DNA from 3 places in the Streptomyces sp. NPDC001093 genome. Region 1 is predicted to be linked to each of the others. Evidence: riboswitches for the same ligand, from Rfam matches in the RefSeq annotation. Region 1 holds a riboswitch; each other region holds the start of a gene.

Region 1 (2,193 bases):
GCGTCCTTGAAGGTCATCCAGCCGTTGCCGGTCTGCGCGAGCGTGCGCATCATCCGGCCGTACAGCTCACGCGCCGGCATGGTCTTCTTCGCCAGGCCCGCCTCCTCGGCCTTGCGGTAGGCGGCGTCGAACTCCTCGCCCCACAGGTCCACCAGCTCCGGCACGTCCGCCGGGGAGAACAGCGACCACTGCGCGTCGGCGTTGACCCGGCGCATGAACTCGTCCGGGACCCAGTGCGCGAGGTTCAGGTTGTGCGTGCGGCGGGCGTCCTCGCCGGTGTTGTCCCGCAGCTCCAGGAACTCCTCGATGTCGGAGTGCCAGGTCTCCAGGTAGACGGCCGCGGCGCCCTTGCGCCGGCCGCCCTGGTTCACGGCCGCCACCGAGGCGTCCAGGGTCTTCAGGAACGGCACGATGCCGTTGGAGTGCCCGTTGGTGCCGCGGATCAGCGAACCGCGGCTGCGGATACGGGAGTACGACAGACCGATGCCGCCGGCGTGCTTGGAGAGCCGGGCGACCTGGTGGTAGCGGTCGTAGATGGAGTCCAGCTCGTCCAGCGGGGAGTCGAGGAGGTAGCAGGACGACATCTGCGGGTGCCGCGTGCCGGAGTTGAAGAGCGTGGGGGAGGACGGGAGGTAGTCGAGCCGGCTCATGAGCCCGTAGAGCGCGGCCACTTCGTCCACGGAGCGGGTCGTGTCGTCCTCGGCCAGGCCGCTCGCGACCCGCAGCATGAAGTGCTGGGGCGTCTCGATGACCTTGCGGGTGATCGGGTGCCGGAGCAGATAACGGCTGTGCAGGGTGCGCAGGCCGAAGTAGCCGAAGCGGTCGTCGGCCCGGCGGTCGACCAGCGCGTCGAGCCGCTCGGCGTGCAGCCGCACGAAGTCGGCGGTGCGGTCGGCGATGAGCCCCTCGCGGTGCCCCACGGCCACGGACCCGGTGAAGGACGTCACGCCCTGCGAGGCGGCCTCGGCGCGGATGGAGAGGGTCAGCAGCCGGGCGGCCAGCCGGGAGTAGGCGGGGTCCTCGGAGATGAGCCCGGCGGCGGCCTCGGTGGCCAGCTCGCGCAACTCCGCCTCGTCGGCCCGAGCGGACCGGCCGCGCAGCGCGGCGGCGGCGACCCGGCCGGGGTCGGCGTCGGGGAGGTCGGCGGTCAGCTCGGTCAGGGTCCGCAGCAACGCGGTACCGGGACCGTCGGTCTCCAGGCCGCTGGCTGAAGCCGGATCTGCTGGCGCGATGGTCACGTGGGGCTCTCCCTCGATCGGCACGGGGGCCTTGTGGAGGGCAGGGGGCAGCCACGAGCGCGCACGGCGTCGCGTCCACCGGCCCATCCCACGAGGCCCGGACGTCTGAAGGCCACCCGGACCGGACGGCCGGGTGCGCTGCCGGCAGGTCCTCGGACTGACTCCTGTGCACGGCGTTTCTGGGAACGGACATGCACAAGTACACCGTTGCGGGACAGTTCCGGATTCACACCGGATTCCCCTGCGGCGACAGCGAGGATGAGCATACATCTAGTGGCGGGCTGTCGTGTCACCCCCAGATGTTGTGTTGTGGCGGCTTCGGAGCGTGTTCCCCGGATATAACCGGTACGGAGGGATCCAGGTATGGGTCTTTCTCGGGCGTACGGTCGTGCAGCCAGATCAGTCGCTCGATCGAGTGATCCGCTGTGAACGTGCAGGTGCGTGCCGACGCCCTTGCAGGCGGCGGCACTTGAGGCGACTCCGCGCGCCTGCAACGAGGCTGCGACCTGGTGTAGTCGCGTGGCGTTCGACAAGGATGTGAAGCGCAACTTCGAGTTGCGGCAGCGCACGTACGGCGAAGTGAAGTCCAGGTGGGGGCTGGGGGCTGGGGGCACAAGCTGCCCAACATGTGATCAAGAAGACCTGCATCAGTCACAAGATTGCGAAGCATGTGGCCCCAACGGGCCACCCACTCCAGCTGGGCCTTCGCCCAGCTCGGGCAGTTCATCGCGTACAAGGCCCGCCGGGCGGGGGTACCGGTGGTGTACGTCGACCCGGTGTACACCCCCCGCACCTGCGCAGAGTGCGGGCACATGGACAAGGCGAACCGGGTCTCCCAGGCCCGCTTCGCATGCCGGTCCTGCGGATTCGTTGATCACGCGGACCGGAACGGCTCCCGCAACATCCGCGCTCGCGCGCGGGAGTTGTGGCGATGCGGGGCCCAGTCAACGGCCCC
Region 2 (2,193 bases), on a different contig from region 1:
ATCTCGGCCAGGCTGCCCGCCCCCTCACAGATCACCGCGTCATACGTGCCCCGCAACTCGGCGAGGCAGTCCAGCACCGTGCCGAGGAGCTTCTGCTGCCGTCCGCCGTGATAGCCGCGGGCACTCAGCTCGCCCACGGGCCTGCCCAGCAGCACCACCTGGCTGCTCTGTTCGCCGCCCGGCTTGAGCAGCACCGGGTTCATCAGCGCGGTCGGCTCGATCCGGCACGCCTGGGCCTGCATGGCCTGCGCCCGCCCGATCTCCGCGCCCTCGCGGGTCACGAAGGAGTTGAGCGACATGTTCTGCGCCTTGAACGGCGCCACCTTCACGCCCTGGCGCACCAGCCACCGGCAGATCCCGGCCGTCACGACGCTCTTGCCGGCGTCGGAGGTGGTGCCGGCGACGAGGAGTCCCCCGTTCACTTCCCACGTCCCTTCAGACCCTTGACGACACCATTGACGAGGAGGCGCGCGGCGACCGTGGTGCCGAGCGCGAGCACGCCGACGCGGCGGGAGAGCCGTACGGCCCGGTCGATGTCGGTGACCTGGACGGCCCGGCCGGTGTCGCCGTTGAGCACGGGCCGGTGCTCGACGCGGCCGCCGTAGGAGAGCGTGCCGCCGAGGCGCACGCCCAGGGCGCCCGCGAAAGAGGCCTCCACGGGGCCCGCGTTGGGGCTCGGGTGCTGGTGGGCGTCGGCCTTCCAGGCGCGCAGGGCACCCCGCGGGTCGGATCCGGCCGCGGCGGCGAGTACGGCGGTGAGCCGGGCCCCCGGCCAGCCCGCGACGTCGTCGAGCCGGGCGGAGGCCCAGCCGAAGCGCCGGTAACGCGGGGACCTGTGACCGACCATCGCGTCCAGGGTGTTGACGGCCCGGAAGCCCAGCAGCCCGGGCACCCCGCCCACGGCCCCCCACACCAGGGCGCCCACGACGGCGTCGGAGGTGTTCTCGGCGACCGACTCGACCACGGCCCGGGCGATCCCGTCGGCGTCCAGCGCCTGCGGGTCCCGGCCGCACAGGTGCGGCAGCCGCGCCCGCGCCGCCTCGACGTCCCCGGACTCCAGGGAGCGCCCGATGGCGCGGGCCTCCCGGGCGAGCGACGTACCGCCGACGACCGCCCAGGTGGCGGCGGCGGTCAGCGCGACGGAGGCGGCGGGGCAGGGGCGTACGGCGCGTGCGGCCAGCGTGCCGAGTGCGACGGCGCCACCGGCGCACACGACGGTGTGCACGGCGCCCCAGCCGCGGTGGTCGTGCCACAACGCGCGGTCCACGGCAGCGGCCGCACGTCCGAACGCGGCGACCGGATGCCCGCGGCGCGGATCGCCGAGGAGCAGGTCACCGAGAAGACCGGCGGCGGCGCCGTACGCGAAAGTGCGATCGGCACCCATCGGCTCAGCCGGCCATGGGTACAGGAGCGGGCCTGGTGCGGGTCCTTGTCCTTCGGCAGCCGGGCATGGCGATCGATGTCCTCACTCAGGGTGTCCGCGCCCTGGTTCGACGAGATTCGGCGGTGAGAGTTCCTGGCTCCCGGGGTTTCTTCCCCGGTGACAGTGGCGGGACCGCGCCGGATTCGCACCGGCTTCCTCTCTTGCCGCCGTACATGGCCTGGGCAGTCCACCACGCGCCCGGAACGGCCGTCAACTTGCCGTTGACCTGCGAGGGGAGAGTGTGCCGATCCCCACATCGCGGGACGCCCGTGGCCTGTGGGTACGGCGAAGGCTCCCCTCCGTCACGCTGGGAGGGGAGCCTTCGTGCTGCCTGGTTCGTGGCGGTCCGTCAGGACTTGGACACGATGAGGAAGATGCCGTACGCCACCGCCGCCGCGCAGGCCGCGAAGCAGACGTAGGCGCCGGTGACGGCGAGGGCGGCGGAGTCGCCCTGGGCCGCGGCCTTCTCGCGCCGGGCCAGACCGTTGATGCCGAGGGTGAACAGGGCCACCAGGCCCACGGTGAACACGAGGCTGGCGCCGAAGACGGAGCCGAGGGCCGACCAGTCGATCTTCATGGGGTTGCTTCCTTGGTTACCGGTGGGGCCGGGGTCAGACGGTCGCGGCCGGCGGGGCGGCCTCGGGCGCGGGCTCGGTGGCGGCCGGGGAGGCGATCGTGGCCGTCAGGTCCTCGGTGATCAGGCCCGCCGGGGGCGGGGTCACCGCGGCGATGGCGGCGGTCACCACGCCGGCCGGCTCCTCGGTCTCGGC
Region 3 (2,193 bases), on a different contig from region 1:
ATGTCGTACGGCAGATCCAGCGCAGCTGGCCGGAGAAGCAGGACTCGATCGCCGTCGACCCGGCCACCGGCAAGGTCACCGACGTGCTGCGCTTCTCCGACTACCCGGTGCTGGCCAAACTGACCCGGTGGGGCATCGACGCCCACACCGGCACCCTGTTCGGCCTCGTGAACCAGATCGCGCTGGCCGGCCTCGCCCTGGCCCTGGTCCTCCTCATCCTCTGGGGCTACCGCATGTGGTGGCAGCGCGGCCGCGGCTCCGCCTTCGGCCGCCCGATTCCCCGCGGTGCCTGGCGGCAGGTGCCGGTGTACGTGCTGGTGCCCTGCGTCGCGGTGGTCGCCGTCGTCGGCTACTACGTCCCGCTGCTCGGGGTCCCGCTCGCCGGCTTCCTCGCGGTGGACATCATCCTCGGCTGGGTCACACGCCGTCGTACCGGGCACGCACACGCCTGAACCGAGCGGCCGTATCTGCGCGGGAGCGTCGCGCGACACTTGCCGCGATCGCGTGCGGCCGCTGATCTCGTCATGCTTCTCGGGACACGCAGTGTTCGAGCAGCGCGGCCGTCGGGCCCTCGACGAGCCGGTAGCGCACGATTCGGCCGTCCTTCTCGCCGTCGACGATGCCCGCGGTTCGCAGCAGGCGCAGAGCCTGGGACACAGCGGTGTCCCTCATGCCGGTGGCGACGGCGAGGTCGGAGACGGCGATCGGACCGGCCTCGTGAAGGGCGAGCAGCAGGGCCAGGCGCCCGGGATCCGACAGCAGAGAAAAGCGGTCGGCCCAGACGCGTACACGCTCGGGCTCACCGACGGCCGCGATGGCATCGCAGACCCGATGGCCGTCGATGATCCGCTGCCCGGCGCGTTCCGCGGGGACGAGATGCATGGACCCATCATCGCAGTCCGCGAAATCCCGCTTCAATACCTGCACAATTATGCAGCCTTGCAGCCTCGGCCTCCGGCCTTCTAGGGTGAGCGGGCCGTGGTGTTCGGGAAGACCGGTGACAGCCCCTCAGGGGCTCAGTCCGGAGCGGCCCTCGCCACTGTGATCGGGGAGTTCCCGCCCCATGCATTGCCACTGGCCTCGCGGCCGGGAAGGCAGGGGCGGGCGCGATGACCCGTCAGCCAGGAGACCGGCCACGGCAGCACGAAGCTGATCCACGAGGTGCTGGAGCGTGACCGTATGACCATGCCCGAAGGCGTGCCCGAAACCGCCGTCTCCCCTTCCTTCCGCTGGCGGCGCGAGGACACCGTCCGAACCGCCGGCCTCCTGGCCGTGATCGTCGCCCTGCACGTGGTCGCCTTCGGGATCCTCTTCCTGCTCGTGGTCCCGCGCCACTACGAGGTCGGAAGCAAGGCGTTCGGGGTGGGCCTCGGCATCACGGCCTACACCCTCGGCATGCGGCACGCGTTCGACGCCGACCACATCGCCGCGATCGACAACACCACCCGCAAGCTGATGGCCGACGGCAAGCGACCGCTCTCGGTGGGCTTCTGGTTCGCGCTCGGCCACTCCAGCGTGGTCGTCGTCATGGCGGCGCTGGTCGCCGGCGGCGCCAAGCTCGCCGGCACCCTGATGAACGACAACTCCCGGACCCACCAGGTCCTCGGCACCCTGGGCACCACGGTCTCCGGCGGCTTCCTGTACCTGATCGCCGCCCTCAACCTCGTCGCGCTGGTCGGCATCGCCCGTGTCTTCAGGGCCATGCGGAACGGGCAGTACGACGAGGCCGAGTTGGAAGCCCACCTCGACTCACGCGGCTTCATGAACCGCATCCTGGGCCGGCTCACCAGGTCCGTCCGCCGCCCCGGCCAGATGTTCCCCCTCGGCTTCGTCTTCGGCATCGGTTTCGACACCTCGACCGAGGTGTTGCTCCTGGCCCTGGCCGGTAACGGCGCCGCCGCCGGCCTCCCCTGGTACGCGGTCCTGTGCCTGCCCCTCCTCTTCGCCGCCGGTATGAGCCTGTTCGACACCCTCGACGGCACCTTCATGAACTTCGCCTACCAGTGGGCGTTCTCCAACCCCGTCCGCAAAGTGTTCTACAACCTCACCATCACCGGCCTCTCCATCGCCGTCGCCTTCTTCGTCGGCACCATCGAACTGGTCGGCGTCCTGCACGACAAGCTCAGGCTGAGCGATGGCGTCAGCGGCTGGATCGCGGGACTGAACCTCGACAACGTCGGCTACGTCATCGTC

The links. Region 1 has a riboswitch for cobalamin ahead of ABT288_RS28575 (ribonucleoside-diphosphate reductase subunit alpha). Riboswitches for the same ligand answer to the same signal wherever they lie in the genome.
Region 2: linked by a shared signal. The riboswitch ahead of ABT288_RS11215 (cobalamin biosynthesis protein) and the one ahead of ABT288_RS28575 (ribonucleoside-diphosphate reductase subunit alpha) in region 1 are both predicted to bind cobalamin.
Region 3: linked by a shared signal. The riboswitch ahead of nicT (Nickel transporter NicT) and the one ahead of ABT288_RS28575 (ribonucleoside-diphosphate reductase subunit alpha) in region 1 are both predicted to bind cobalamin.

What each region holds. Positions count from the first base shown of each region.
Region 1 is NZ_JBEPBF010000067.1:9,097-11,289, forward strand. It holds gene ABT288_RS28575 (ribonucleoside-diphosphate reductase subunit alpha) at 1-1,238, opposite strand, end outside; cobalamin riboswitch at 1,365-1,504, opposite strand; gene ABT288_RS28580 (zinc ribbon domain-containing protein) at 1,907-2,193, shown strand, end outside.
Region 2 is NZ_JBEPBF010000016.1:104,313-106,505, forward strand. It holds gene ABT288_RS11210 (cobyric acid synthase) at 1-422, opposite strand, end outside; gene ABT288_RS11215 (cobalamin biosynthesis protein) at 419-1,384, opposite strand; cobalamin riboswitch at 1,489-1,630, opposite strand; gene ABT288_RS11220 (hypothetical protein) at 1,773-2,000, opposite strand; gene ABT288_RS11225 (inorganic phosphate transporter) at 2,035-2,193, opposite strand, start outside.
Region 3 is NZ_JBEPBF010000024.1:18,039-20,231, forward strand. It holds gene ABT288_RS14900 (PepSY-associated TM helix domain-containing protein) at 1-452, shown strand, start outside; gene ABT288_RS14905 (metalloregulator ArsR/SmtB family transcription factor) at 523-882, opposite strand; cobalamin riboswitch at 932-1,152, shown strand; gene nicT (Nickel transporter NicT) at 1,180-2,193, shown strand, end outside.